Regions from separate parts of the Alkalispirillum mobile genome, predicted to be linked through region 4. Evidence: predicted binding sites of a transcription regulator. Region 4 holds the regulator's gene; each other region holds the start of a gene.
The links. The regulator sigma-54, encoded in region 4, starts transcription at its own class of promoters, with help from an activator protein. The targets are predictions, from matches to a motif close to TGGCANGNTNCNTGCTT.
Positions count from the first base shown of each region.

Region 1: a site for sigma-54 is predicted at 1,789-1,805, ahead of DFR31_RS10080 (ANTAR domain-containing response regulator). Genes of this name have one in related genera too.
Region 2: a site for sigma-54 is predicted at 1,595-1,611, ahead of DFR31_RS09475 (TonB-dependent copper receptor). Genes of this name have one in related genera too.
Region 3: a site for sigma-54 is predicted at 1,327-1,343, ahead of flgA (flagellar basal body P-ring formation chaperone FlgA). Genes of this name have one in related genera too.

Region 1 is NZ_RCDA01000003.1:33,833-37,288, forward strand. Features, by position in the region: gene pckA (phosphoenolpyruvate carboxykinase (ATP)) at 1-1,529, opposite strand, end outside; gene DFR31_RS10080 (ANTAR domain-containing response regulator) at 1,854-2,435, shown strand; gene DFR31_RS10085 (CmpA/NrtA family ABC transporter substrate-binding protein) at 2,706-3,456, shown strand, end outside.
Region 2 is NZ_RCDA01000002.1:277,614-281,069, forward strand. Features, by position in the region: gene DFR31_RS09475 (TonB-dependent copper receptor) at 1-1,548, opposite strand, end outside; gene DFR31_RS09480 (VOC family protein) at 1,822-2,265, shown strand; gene DFR31_RS09485 (metal ABC transporter solute-binding protein, Zn/Mn family) at 2,377-3,288, shown strand; gene DFR31_RS09490 (metal ABC transporter ATP-binding protein) at 3,291-3,456, shown strand, end outside.
Region 3 is NZ_RCDA01000002.1:110,032-113,487, reverse strand. Features, by position in the region: gene DFR31_RS08775 (CheR family methyltransferase) at 1-100, opposite strand, end outside; gene DFR31_RS08770 (chemotaxis protein CheV) at 219-1,157, opposite strand; gene flgA (flagellar basal body P-ring formation chaperone FlgA) at 1,431-2,114, shown strand; gene flgM (flagellar biosynthesis anti-sigma factor FlgM) at 2,263-2,580, shown strand; gene DFR31_RS08755 (flagella synthesis protein FlgN) at 2,607-3,107, shown strand; gene DFR31_RS08750 (hypothetical protein) at 3,250-3,456, shown strand, end outside.
Region 4 is NZ_RCDA01000008.1:1,823-5,278, reverse strand. Features, by position in the region: gene rapZ (RNase adapter RapZ) at 1-2, opposite strand, end outside; gene ptsN (PTS IIA-like nitrogen regulatory protein PtsN) at 48-518, opposite strand; gene hpf (ribosome hibernation-promoting factor, HPF/YfiA family) at 582-929, opposite strand; gene DFR31_RS13490 (RNA polymerase factor sigma-54) at 953-2,464, opposite strand; gene lptB (LPS export ABC transporter ATP-binding protein) at 2,624-3,349, opposite strand; gene lptA (lipopolysaccharide transport periplasmic protein LptA) at 3,346-3,456, opposite strand, start outside.

The DNA of each region.
Region 1 (3,456 bases), on a different contig from region 4:
GTTTCGAAGTTCTTGTGGAACAGCCCCGCCAGGTGGTTGGCCATTTCATCGTAGGCCGACGGATCGGCCCAGGTCTTCGCCGGGATGAGCACCTCGTCCGGCACGCCGTGGCACTGCACGGGCACCTGCACCCCGAATACCGGGTCGGTCACCGTTTCCTGATCCTTCAGGGTGCCGTCGTGGATGGCGTCGATGATGGCCCGGGTGTGGGCCAGGCTCATGCGCTGCCCCTCGCCGTAGGGGCCGCCGGTCCATCCGGTGTTCACCAGCCACACCTGCGCTCCGCTGGCGCGGATCTTCTCTGCCAGCAGCTCGGCATAGCGGGTGGGGTGCATGACCAGGAACGGCGCGCCGAAGCAGGCGGAGAAGGTGGCCTGTGGCTCGGTGACCCCCATCTCGGTGCCGGCGACCTTGGCCGTGTAGCCGCTGATGAAGTGGTACATGGCCTGCGCCGGGGTCAGCTTGCTTACCGGCGGCAGCACGCTGAAGGCGTCGCAGGTGAGGAAGATGACATTCTTCGGGATGCCGCCCACGCAGGGCAGGCGCGCGTTGGGGATGTACTCGATGGGGTAGGAGCACCGGGTGTTCTCGGTGACCGAGCCGTCGTGGTAGTCCACTTCGCGGGTTTCGGGGTCGAAGACCACGTTCTCCAGCACTGCGCCAAAGCGGATGGCGTCGTAGATCTCCGGTTCGGCGTGGCGGTCCAGGCCGATGGCCTTGGCGTAGCAGCCGCCTTCGATGTTGAACACGCCCTCGTCGGTCCAGCAGTGCTCGTCGTCGCCGATCAGCCGGCGGCGGGGGTCCGCGGACAGGGTGGTCTTGCCGGTGCCGGACAGGCCGAAGAAGACCGAGACATCGCCCTCCGGGCCCTCGTTGGCCGAGCAGTGCATCGAGAGCACATCCTGCTTGGGCATGATGTAGTTCATGATGGTGAACACGCCCTTTTTCATCTCACCGGCGTATTCCGTCCCCAGGATCACGAACTCGCCCCGGCTGAGGCAGAGGCTGACGCTGGTCTTCGAGTTGACCCCGGGCACCTCCTGGTTGGCGGAGAGCCGGCCGGCGTTGTAAATGGTGTAATCGGGCTCGCCGAACTCGGCCAGTTCCTCGCGGGTCGGGCGGATGAGCATGTTGTGCATGAACAGCGCGTGGTAGGCCCGCTCGCAGATCACTCGCACCTTCACCCGGTAGCGGGGATCCCAGCCGGCATAGGCGTCGATAACGTAGAGCCGGTCGCGGGTGTTCAGGTAGTTCACCGCCTGCTGTTGTAGTGCATCGAAGCTGTCCGGTTGCAGATCGATGTTCACGTCCCCCCACCACACATCGTCGGTGACCTGTGGGTGATCGGCGACGCGCTTGTCCTTGGGGCTGCGCCCCGTTTTTTCGCCGGAGCGGGCGATCAGCGCACCGGTGGAGGAGATGGCCGAGCCCTTCTCATGGGCCAGGGCCTCCTCGTAAAGCCGCGCGGGCGCGGGGTTGCGCAGGACTTCCGCCACCTCGATGCCATGCATTTCCAGGGAGAACGTCACTTGCTAGCTCCTCGTGTATTCGTGTTTGCCGGGGCGGCCTGTGCGTTTTATTGAATGTATTGGCCGGACGATGGCGCATATGTTACCGCGTGATGAAGGCTAATGCCGCCCCCGATAGCCAGTTTGTGGCCCCCAACGTCCAACTTGGTGCGCTGGCGTGCTCCAGCGCTCAATGCGCGCACCACCGGCGGGCGCGACACACCCCGTCGGTACCCGCCGGTTTTATGCAACCTCCTGTTTTGCCGCCAGGCCTGGCCATTGGCACGCACCTTGTATTGTTTTGCACTGCATCAATGCTGACGGGCTCAGCCCCTGGAGTTGCTCATGGTCACCAAAGTCATGCTGGTTGATGATTCGCCGGAGCGTTCGGCCTGGCTCGAGGAGTCATTGCAGGTAGCAGGCTTCACCGTGGTGGCCACCGTGCAGGGCGAGGATGACCTCTACCAGCGGGTGCTCGACGAGGAGCCGGAGGTGGTCATCACCGAGGCGGTATCGGGCAAACGCGACACCCTGGAGGGGCTGTGCAGCCGCGGGGGGCGGTACCCGGGGCCAGTGATGAACGGCTCCGTTCATCACGACCCGGAACTGATGAGCACAGCCGCGGCGGCAGGGCTCAGTGCCTACGCCGTGGGGGGCGTGCCGCGCGAAGGGGTGCAGGGGGCGATTCGCCTGGCCATCCGGCAGTATGAGCGCTTCCAGGGGTTGGCCCGCGAGCTGGCGGACACCCGCCGCCAGCTCGCCGAGCAGCGTGATGTGCACCAGGCCAAGTGCCTGCTGATGGAGCGCGAGGGGCTGGGGGAGGCCGATGCCTACCACCTGCTGCGCCGGCGCGCCATGAACAGCGGCCAGCCTATTCCGCGTCTGGCGCGTCGGTTGCTGGCCGACGCCGGCCTCGCCCACGGTTGACCCGCGGCGGTGCATGCTCGCACCGCTAGCGTGCAGCCGCCCCGCCACGGGGGCTGACTTTCTTTCGTAAAACGATGTTTTAACGGTAAAAGACAAACCTGGCACGTAAATTGAATTTAGATTGTTGACATCAGTGCTCTGTCCGTCGCAGCGCGGCACCCAACGGCGGGTTGTGGCAGGCATTGAAACAGGCTTTGCAGGCAAGGGCGTCTGGCGTCGGCTTCCGGCCGATGCCGCGCCCTTTTTTGTTTTCGGCGGGAGGTATGAACCATGAGCAACCGATCACTCAACGACCCGTTCAACCCGGAGGCGGATCTGCGCCACGGGGCGGGTTGCACCTGCTCCAGCTGCGGCGGCAGCGAACACGCCCACCACGACCACGGGGCCACCCCGGTGGAGCAGGAAACCAACCCGATGCTCGCCGCGAAGCAGGGCGTCGACAAGGAGGCCATGTTCGACCGGGCCGTGGAGAGCGCGGTGGTGCGCGCCCTGTTCGGTCACCACGACGCCAGCCGGCGCTTCTTTCTGAAGGCGGTGGGGGCCGGCACCTTCGCCGCGGCGGTGGGCTCCATATTCCCGCTGGACGCGGCCAAGGCCCTGCTCAAGGACAACCTGGGTGACCCGGAGAAGCGCGACCTGACCGTGGGCTTCGTGCCCATCACCTGCGCCACGCCCATCATCATGGCTCACCCCATGGGCTTCTACGAGCGCTACGGGTTGAACGTGGACCTGCGCTCCACCGCCGGCTGGGCGGTGGCCCGGGATATGTCCATGAACCGGGAGTATGATGCCTCCCACATGCTCACCCCCATGCCCCTGGCCATGACCATGGGCACCGGCTCGTCGAGCATGCCTTTCATAATGCCGGCGGTGGAGAACATCAACGGCCAGGCCATCACGCTGCACAACAAGCACAAGGACAAGCGCGACCCCAGCCAGTGGAAGGGCTTCCGCTTCGCCGTGCCCTTCGACTTCTCCATGCACAACTTCCTGTTGCGCTACTACGTTGCCGAGCACGGCC
Region 2 (3,456 bases), on a different contig from region 4:
GCCGTAGTGGGTGGCGCTGATGTTGCGGGCATCGGCCTCGCCGGACTCGGCGCCGATCAGAATGTAGTTGCTGAACTCGCCGTAGAACGCGGAGACCGTCGCAGACACCTGGTCACCGTGCCATTGGGCGCCGGCATCGAGCTGGGTGAGGCGCTCGGTCTCCAGATCGAAATCCTTCATCCGCTCCCAGAAATCCGGCGCACGCTCCGCAGCCCCCACACCGATGTTGAAGGTCAGGGGCAGGTCGGCCAGGTCCCGCTCGTAGCGGGCGAAGCCGCTCCACAGGGTGTTGTGGTCCGTGGTGCCGGGGGGGGCGCCGCCGTAAGGGGACTCTGCCTCCGCCCGGTTACGGTCCACCCGGGCACCAAAGAAGAGGTGGTCGCGCGCTGTCAGGCCGTGTTCCAGCTCGGCGTAGGCGCCGTAATCGCGGAATTCGGCGGTGTCATTGCGGGGGTAGTCGGTACTCAGCACTTCCTGCAGCGTGTTCGTACCCTCCATCGTGGTCCGACGGCCGCGGCGGTGTTCATCCTCGGTGTAATCCAGTCCTACCGTCATCCAGGTCTGGTCGGCCAGCACCAGTTCCGCATCCACCTTGGCGCCGGTGGTGCGCCGGTCGGGAAAACTCACCGTCTGCTGGGGGGCGCTACGCAGCCGGAAGTTATCCATCACATGGTCCACGTAGCTGTAGAAGGTCTTGAATTCCACGGCCTCCAGCCAGAGGGTGATGGCCTCGCGGCGGGCTGTGAGGCTGTAGCCGGTGCGGTCGAAGGTGGTCCCATCCATCATCCGGTCGCCGTAGGCCGCCTCCGCGTCGCTGCGCTCGTAGGCAAACTCCACGTTGGTGAACTCATCCGGTGTCCAGCCGAGGATGCCGGTGCCGCTCCAGCGCTCGAATTCCGAGTGCACCTTGTCGCCGTCTCCGTCGCGGTAGTCATCCTGCGTGGAGAGCGTGCCGATGATGCGCGCGTAGCCCTCGGTACTGCCGGCGGTTACGTCGGCCATCAGGTCGGTGCGGTCGAAACGGCCCACCGTCATGCTGGCGTGGCCGGTGACGGTGGGATCGTCAAACCGCCGCGGGTCCCGCTCAAAGTCCACCACGCCGGCCAGGGTCGGGCCGAACCGAACGGTCTGCGGGCCCTTGTAGATCCTTACCCGGTCATAGCTCTCCGGGTAGATGTAGGCCGTGGGCGGGTCCATGCGCTGTCCGCAACCACCAAACACCGGGCTGCCGTCCATCAGGATGTTCAGGCGGCCGCCGCCCAGCCCGCGCAGCTCCGGGTCGCCGCTGGTGCCCCCCTTGCGGCTAGTGGTGAACCCGGGGATGGACTTGAGGAAGCTGCCGCCGTCCTGCGCCGGCAGGGGCAGGCGGCTTGTCCGCGGGTCGGTCTCAAGTTCCCCGGGGCTGGTCATGACAGGGGCGGTCACCACGATGGGGGCAAGGCTGCCCCCGGCGTCCGCCAGGGCGGGGGTACCTAGCAGGGCGGCTCCGGTGAGCAGCCCGAGTGAGATGGGGTAGGTGGCGTGGCGGGTACGGGATGACGCTGGCATCGCTTGCTCCTGCTTCCTGGTTGTACTGGTTGTATTTCCAAGGATTGAGCAGGAAACAGGCCAACTCGATGTGATTTATTAAGCCAATGATCTATAGAATAATTTCGTTTTTAATGGGAGTGATTCGCAGTGGCAGGGCAGGTCAGGGCTGGCATCTCACACGGTGCTGTGGCAAATCACACACCGGGCTGGTGGGTGATTTGACGCGGTTCGGTTGCAGCGTCGCGCCGGACGGCGCAGCATGGCGCTATCGCTTAACGGGGAGGCAGTGTCATGCAATATCTTCACACCATGGTGCGCGTCAGCGACCTCGATGCATCGCTGGATTTCTACTGCAACAAGCTCGGGTTGGTGGAAATCAACCGCAAGGAGAGCGAGAAGGGGCGCTTCACGCTGGTCTTTCTCGCTGCGCCCGATGACGAAGAGCGGGCGCGCAGTGCCGACAAGGCCCCCATGCTGGAACTGACCTGGAACTGGGACCCGGAGACCTACACCGGCGGGCGGAACTTCGGGCACATTGCGTTCCGGGTGCCGAATATCTACGCGCTGTGCCAGCAGCTGATGGACAGCGGCATCACCATCAACCGGCCCCCCCGTGACGGGCACATGGCCTTCGTCCGCTCACCGGACGGTATCTCCATTGAGCTGCTGCAGGCCGGCGAGGCCCTGCCGGCCAAGGAGCCGTGGGCGTCGATGGAGAACACCGGTACGTGGTAGCCGGGAAAAGACTACCGGCGCCACTGCCCGGCCGGCGGTTGGCACGGTTCAGCGTTGTCGCTAGAATTAGGAATGATTCTTAAACGCGTTCTATATGGAGGTGTGCAAAGTATGAACTGGGTGCGGGTGGCGGTGACGGTGGTCGTGGTGTTGGGCTTAGCGGCCTGCGGGGGGACAAACGCCTCGGATGGCGAGCGTCCGCAAGTGGTGGCGACCTTCTCCATTCTGGGCGGCCTGGCCCGTGAGGTGGCCGGTGACGACGTGGAGATCAAGGTGCTGACCCCTGTCGGGGCCGAGGTCCACGAATGGGAGTTGATCCCCAATAACTTCATGGCGCTGGAGCAGGCCGACCTGGTCCTCTACAACGGCTACCAGCTGGAGCAGTGGATGGGGCAGGTCCGAGCCACGGTGGGTGAAGGTGTGCCGGTGGTTCCGGTGGCCGAGGAATCAGGCTTTGAAACGCGGCCCATCGTCACCGGAGATTTCGAGGGCGACCCGGACCCGCACCTTTGGATGGACCCGCGCGCCTCGGCCGAGTACGCCCGGGTTATCGCCCGCTCTCTGTCCGAGATCCGCCCGGAAAAGGCCGACGCCTTTGAGTCACGTGCCGAGGATCTGGCCGATCGCCTGCACGCACTGCACGAGGAACTGACCGAGGAACTCGCTGGTATCCCCGAGGGCAAGCGACTGCTGATCACCAGTGAGGCGGCCTTTGTCTACTTCGCGGATGCTTACGACTTCGTCCACGACGGGGTCTGGGGCACCAACGCCGAGACCGAGGGGTCGCCGCGTCAGATCATGCGCATCGTGGACTTGGTGCGCGAGATGGAGCCCCGCGCCATTTTCTGGGAGAGCACGATCTCCGACCGGCATGTGCGCAGCGTTGCTGATGACACCGGTGTGCGGGTGGCCGGCCCCCTCTACGTGGACTCGCTCGGTGAGGAGGGCAGCGGCGCAGAGGATTATTTCTCCCTGATGCGGCACAATGCGCGCCTTCTGACGGAGCATCTCTCGGAGCAGTAAGCGTGACCCCAGCCCGTGACGGGACAATTGCCGGACCGATCGCTGTCCAGGCCGACAAACTGTATGCCGCCTACGAGGGCGAGCCGGTGCTGGCGCACGTGGACGTGCGCCTGCCGGCAGGGCAGTGGACGGCGATCATCGGACCGAATGGCGCAGGCAAGTCGACCC
Region 3 (3,456 bases), on a different contig from region 4:
CCAGGTACTGCTTGTTATCGCCCAGCACGATCCCGCTGGAGGTCTCCAGAATCTGGCGGAATGCCTGGTAATCCTGCTCTTTGATGGCTGAAACGCTCAAGCTGGGCTCCTTGCGTGTTCGACCCCTGAAAGCCGGCCCTTCCCGGTGGCCGTGACGGCGTGCCGGCGCAGTATAACACCCCGACCGCCCCACGCCGACGCTGCCCGGGGCCTCGGGATCAGCCCGCCGAGACAGTCTGAAGACGCGCCTCTAACTTCTCGGCGAGTTCGTTCGAGCGAAACTTGGAGAGGAAGTCATCCGCCCCCACCCGCTCGACCATCTTCTCGTTGAACACGCCGGACAGGGAGGAGTGGAGCAGGACGTTGAGCCCGGCCAGTCGCTGGTCATCGCGGATACGGCTGGTCAGGGTGTAGCCATCCATGCGGGGCATCTCCACGTCGGAAATGACCATCAGCAGCCGCTCCAGCGGAGAGCCTTCCTCCTCCGCCCAGGTCTGGAGCAGTTCCAGCGCTTCCTGGCCATCGCGCACGGCCGTGCATTGCAGGCCCAGGTCCTCCACGGTATGGACCACCTGCCTGCGGGCGATCACCGAGTCATCCGCCACCAGTACATGCCAGTCATCGGCCCCCGCCAGCGCTTCGTCGGCACCGCCCTCGATCTGCCTCGGGTCCAGACCACCGGCGGCGTTGAGCTCCGCCAGGACCTTCTCGACATCGATGATCTGAACCATCTGCCCATCCAGGCGGGCAATGGCGGTCAGGTAGGTACCGCCCGAGCCCTGGGACGGCGGCGGCAGCACGTCCTCCCACTTCATGTTGACGATGCGGTCCACACCGCCCACCAGGAACCCCTGCACGCTGCGGTTGTACTCGGTGACGATCACGTAACCGCCCCCCTCCACGTCCAGGGGCGCCCCGCCGATGGCCATGCTCAGATCCACGACCGGAATGGTCTGTCCCCGGATATGCGCAATGCCCCGCGCTACCGGATGGCTGTTGGGAACGCGGCTCAGCTTCGGCGCCGGAATGACCTCGCGCACCTTGAACACATTGATGCCATATCGCTGCGAGCGCCCCATGTGAAACAGCAACAGCTCCATCCGGTTACGCCCGGCCAGCTGGGTCCGCTGATTTACCGCGTGCAGGATCTGCGACATGACTTCCCCCAAGATACGAAAGACGCCCGATGCGCCCGTGCTCTTACAGTCATCGGACAAGGGCGGCCGGACTTGAGCCCCGCTGTCACCGAGCCTGTTTTTCCGACCTATTCCAACAGACATTATCATGTTTGGACACCGGGCCTGCTACGGGCACCCCGCCAGACATAGGCATGGATCATGCTTGCTTCCCTTCAGCAATCGCCCGGACGGGCCTGAAATGGGGAAAATCCACTCATGCTGAACGGAAGAATGTCGATAAGGCGCATTGGCATGACTCTGGTGGCAGCCATTTTTCTGACGGCCCCATGGGCGGCTCAGGCGGAGCGGCAGCCGCTCGAGGATATCCGCGCCACGGCGGCGGAGTGGGCCCAACAGGCCTACGCAGAGCACGGCGACACGCTGGAGGTGGAGATCGGCCGGCTGGACCCCCGCCTCCGCCTGGCCCGCTGCGACGGCGAGCTTGAGGGGTTTTCCCCCCACGGCGATCGCGGTGTCGGCAATCTGACGGTCGGGGTGCGCTGTACCGGCACCCAGCCCTGGACGGTCTACGTCACCGCCCGGGTGGACACCGAGGTGGAGGTGCTGGTGGCCGCGCAGCCGCTGCGCCGCGGCGAGCGCATCCGCCCGGGCAGCCTGACCCTGGAGACCCGGTCGCTGTCCTCGTTGAACCGCCCCTATGAGACCGAAGCGGACCGCCTGATGGGCATGGAGGTTCGCCGTTCCCTGCGCCGGGGCGACCTGATCAGCCAGACGGCACTGGCGCAACCGCAGCTGGTGCACCGCGGCCGCACCGTTACCCTGCGGGCCGGCAACGGCGCCGTGGCCGTCACCGGTCGCGGCAAGGCCCTGGAAAACGGTAGCATGGGCGATATCGTCCGCGTGGAATCAGGCAGCTCCGGCCGGGTCATCGAGGGCCGGGTGGTCGGCGAATCGCTGATCGCTGTCGGGCAATAGGCCGGATCACCGGGCACGGAATTCGCATGTTCTCAAACCGGCAGGAGAAGGCTAAAGTCTTCGGAACACCTGCCGACATATTATCCAGAGTGGGCGTCCGGCCGCTGACCACAGGGCCGGGTAACGTGACCTGGACGGAGAGACGACAATGACCGACCCCATCAACAACGGCAATCGGCTGCCCGGCTCCCCCGGCCTGAACCCCGGCGGTGCAGGCAAGGCGGGCAACGCGAGCCGGCAGGAAGGCGCCGCCGACCGGCCAGCCACTGCCGACAACCGCGGTGCGGATCAGGCCAACGTGTCCGATCGCCTGCAGGCCGTGCGCCAGCAAATCGACGCCACGCCCGAGGTTAATCAGGAGCGGGTCGAGGCGCTGAAGGAGCGCATCGCCAACGGTGAGTACCCGGTGGATGCCGACAAGATCGCCAGCCGGATGGTCGAGTTGGAGAGCCTGCTGCAGCGCTGAGCATCGGCAACGGATGACGGACTGACATGACCATGACCGCCGTAGAGCCTGCCATCGTCGACGCCCTGCAACGCTGCAGCGACTGCGCGCAGTCGGTCATGGCGGTGTTGCGGCGCGAGCGCGCACTGCTGGATGAGCGCGACGCGGAGGGCCTGACCGCGCTGATGCCGGAGAAGCTGGAGGCACTGTCCGCCCTGGAAAAGGCGGAGCAGCAGCGGGCGGAAGCGGCCAAGGCGCTGGGCTACCCGGCCGGGCCGGAAGGCATGCAACGATTGCTGAAAGACCATGAGCAGCCCGAGCTGGAGGCTGCCTGGCGCGCCCTGACGGATCAGCTGCGCACGCTGCAGACCACCAATGAGGCCAATGGCCGGCTGATCCATCGCAGCCTCGAGCAGACCAGCGAGGTGCTGGCCATTCTCACTGGGGGCGGCGCGGGCACACCCGCCACCTACGGCAGCGACGGCATTCAGGGCAGTCGCGTTACCGCCGGCCAGGGCGGCGTTGGCCGCAGCATCACCCGCGCCTGACCCCCCCACCACGGCGCTGTTTTCAGCGCGCCGGTTCGATAACCCGCCCCGATTCCCTGCCGTCGGTGAACGTCGGCAGGCGTGTATTGTCTCAGCAGTACGAGCTATAGTAAGTCATTCATTCGCAGTTCCCGGAGGCCGCATGGTCGAGATCAACGCGAACCCGACAATCGCGCAGCAGGTCGCCAACTCAGGCGCCACCCAGGAAGCGCGGCGTAACGACCCGGCGAACACCACCCAACAGCAGGCGAACCAACCCGCTGCTGACACCGCCAACCCGGTGAACAACACGCCCGGCAACGAGGCCGCCCGCCCGGTCGAGCCCAACTCGGGCAGTGACCAGGTGACC
Region 4 (3,456 bases):
ATGGATGTCGGTGCTCCGCCTTCTGGCGGCCGCCGTGTCGGTGGCCGCTACCCTGCCGTCTCACTACCCTGCCACTCGGCCAGCAGCTGGTGGAGCCGCTCCGGTTCCCCGGTGGCCCGCAACCGCTCGCACAGGCGGCTGTCACTGAACATCTCGGCCAGGTCGGCCAGGATCTGGAGGTGCTCGTCCGTGAAGTGCTCCGGCACCACCAGGGCAAACAGCAGGTCCACCGGTTCGCGGTCAAAGGCGTCGAAGTCGACGCCTTCGCCCAGGCGGATGAGCGCCCCCCGGGCCTGCTCTATGCCCTCCATGCGGGCGTGGGGCAGCGCCACGCCATGGCCCAGGCCAGTGCTGCCCAGGCGCTCACGCGCCACCAGGCGGTCGAAGACCTGGGGGGCGGCCAGGGTGGTGTCGTCCGTGGTCAGCAGGTCGCTGAGCTGTTCCAGCACGCGTTTCTTGCTGCTGACCTCGGCTTCGCAACGGATTCGGTCCGGCGTGATGAGTTCGGCGATTTTCATGATGATGTTCAGCCCAGGGCGGCCGGGGCCGGCAGGACGCCGGCCGCCAGTGGTTTGCTGTGGCTATTCTGCGTCTACGTCCGCGGCCCCTGCACTTGCCTTCTGCGCAGCGCCCTCCCTGCGGTGGTGGTCGGTCACCTTCTCCTTGTGCTTGACCAGTTGCCGGTCGAGCTTGTCCACCATGCCGTCAATGGCGGCGTACATGTCTTCGTTGGTGGTCTCGGCGTGCAGCCGGTTGCCGCTGATCAGCAGGTTGGCTTCCGCCTTCTGGCGAAGCTTTTCCACGGAGAGGATGACGTGGCTGTCCACCAGGTTGTCAAAGTGGCGCTCCAGGCGCTTGAACTTGTCGTGGACATAGTCCTTGAGAGCGTCCGTGACTTCCACATGGTGGCCGGTTATCTGTATTTGCATGCCGCCTCCTTCAACGTTGCGGTTCAGGCCAGTCGCTTGCGCTCGGATGACGAGGCGATGGCCATGGCCTCACGATACTTGGCTACGGTCCGTCTTGCCACGTTTATGCCTTCTTCCTGAAGGATATTTGCAATGCGACTGTCACTGAGTGGCTTGGCCGGGTTCTCGTCGGCGACCAGTCGCCGGATACGGGCGCGGATGGCGGTGGCCGAGCACTCGCCGCCATCCACGGTCTGCACGTGGCTGGAGAAGAAGTACTTGAACTCCAGCGTGCCCCGCGGGGTGTGCATGTACTTGCGGGTGGTGATCCGGGAAATGGTGGATTCGTGCATGTCCACCGCCTCGGCCACCTCGCGCAGGACCAGCGGCTGCATGGCCTCCTCGCCGTGGTCGAAGTAGCCCTGCTGGCGCTCGACGATGCAACGGGCCACTTTCAGCAGAGTGTCGTTGCGGCTGCGAAGGCTCTTGATGAACCAGCGCGCCTCCTGCAGGTGGTTGCGCAGGGTGGTGTTGTCGCTGCTGTTGTCGGCGCGCTTGATCAGGCTGGCGTAGTAGCTGTTGACCCGCAGCCGCGGGGCCGTGTCGGGGTTGAGCTCCACCTGCCAGCGGCCGTGAATGCGGCGCACCACCACGTCCGGGACCACGTACTGGGTCTCGTCGTCGCTGATCTGGGAGCCGGGCCGCGGGTCCAGGGTCTGGACCAGGGCCAGCACCTCGCGCAGTTGCTCCTGGTTGAGCTTCATGCGCCGGCACAGCTGGGCGTACTGGCGCTGCACCAGCATGTCCAGGTACTGGTCCACCAGCGTGCGGGCCTCGGTGAGCAGCGGGGTGTCGGGCGGCAGCTGCTCAAGCTGGATGAGCAGCGCTTCACGCGGGTCGCGTGCCGCCACGCCTACCGGGTCGAAGTGCTGGATGCGGCGCAGGACCGCCTCGACCTCCTCGGGCTCCACCTCCCACTCGGCGGGCAGGGCGGAGATCAGTTCTTCGATGTCGGCACCCAGATACCCGTCGTCGCGCACCGAGTCGATGATGACCTGGGCGATGACGGCGTCCTGCTCGGTAAAGGGGGTGAGCTCAGCCTGCCAGGTGAGGTGCTCGTGGAGGCTTTCACCGCCACCGGAGCGGTTGGCCCAGGGGTCGCGGTCCTCATCCTCGCTGTCGGGCTGGCTCCAGGGGGTGCTGCCGTCGTAGATCTCGTCCCAGCTGGAGTCGAGCGGAAGGTCGTCAGGGATGTCGTCCTGCTGGCTGGCGGCGGGCTCCTCGGCGGCGGGGGCTTCGGCATCGCTCTGCTCTTCGCCGCTCGTGTCCTCGCCCGGCTCGTCGGCGGTGTTCTGGTCAGCTTCGTCCGCCTCCGACCGCTGCTCGTCCTCCAATTGCTCGTCCTCGGCCATTTCCAGCATGACGTTGGACTCTAGCTGCTGCTGGATCTCCATTTGCAGATCCAGGGTGGAGAGCTGCAACAGGCGGATGGCCTGCTGCAGCTGGGGTGTCATGGTGAGTTGCTGGCCGAGCTTGAGTTGCAGCGACTGCTTCATGACCGATCCCAACGGGCCCGGGGGCCGTTCTGATTGATCGTGATGTGGGTGAGCTTTGTTTTCATGTATGTCGTGGCACGCACCGCTTTGATAATCCCATGCTAGCCCATTGCCGGGCCGGGTATCTGCCTGTACTCCCAGTTTACCGCGGAAAGGGGGTCAAAGCCGAAAATGCTCCCCCAGGTAGACCTCGCGGACGGCCTGGTTGGCCAGAACCTCGTCGGCACTGCCGCGGGCAATGACCCGGCCCTGGCTGAGGATGTAGGCCCGCTCCACGATACCCAGGGTTTCCCGCACGTTGTGGTCGGTGATCAGCACGCCGATCCCGCGCTCGGTGAGCTGGCGGATGATGTGCTGGATATCCACCACAGAGATGGGGTCAACGCCGGCGAAGGGCTCGTCCAGCAGGATGAACTGCGGGTCGGCGGCCAGCGCCCGGGCGATCTCCACCCGCCGCCGCTCCCCGCCCGAGAGGCTGATGCCATTCTGGTTGGCCAGATGCGGCACGTGGAACTCGTCCAGCAGGGCCTGGAGTCGCTCCTCGCGGCCCTTGCGACTCAGCTCGGGGCGTGTCTCCAGGATGGACATGATGTTCTGGGCCACGGTCATCTTGCGGAACACCGAGGCCTCCTGCGGCAGGTAGCCGACGCCCTTGCGGGCCCGGGCATGCATGGGCAGGGCGGTGATGTCCTCGCCGTTGAGCAGGATCTGGCCACCGTCGGCGCGCACCAGCCCCACCACCATGTAGAAGCAGGTGGTCTTGCCCGCGCCGTTGGGGCCGAGCAGGCCGACGATCTCGCCGGCGTTCACCGTCAGCGAGGCCTCCTCCACCACGGTGCGGCGGCGGTAGCGCTTGACCAGGGACCGGGCTTCCAGACGACTCATGGGTCGTCGGTCTCCTCGGCCGGGAAGAAGATGGTGCGCGTGCGCCGGTCCTCGCGGCCCTCCGCCTGTGCCTCCTGGGTCTCCAGGTTGACCCGGATCTCCTCGCC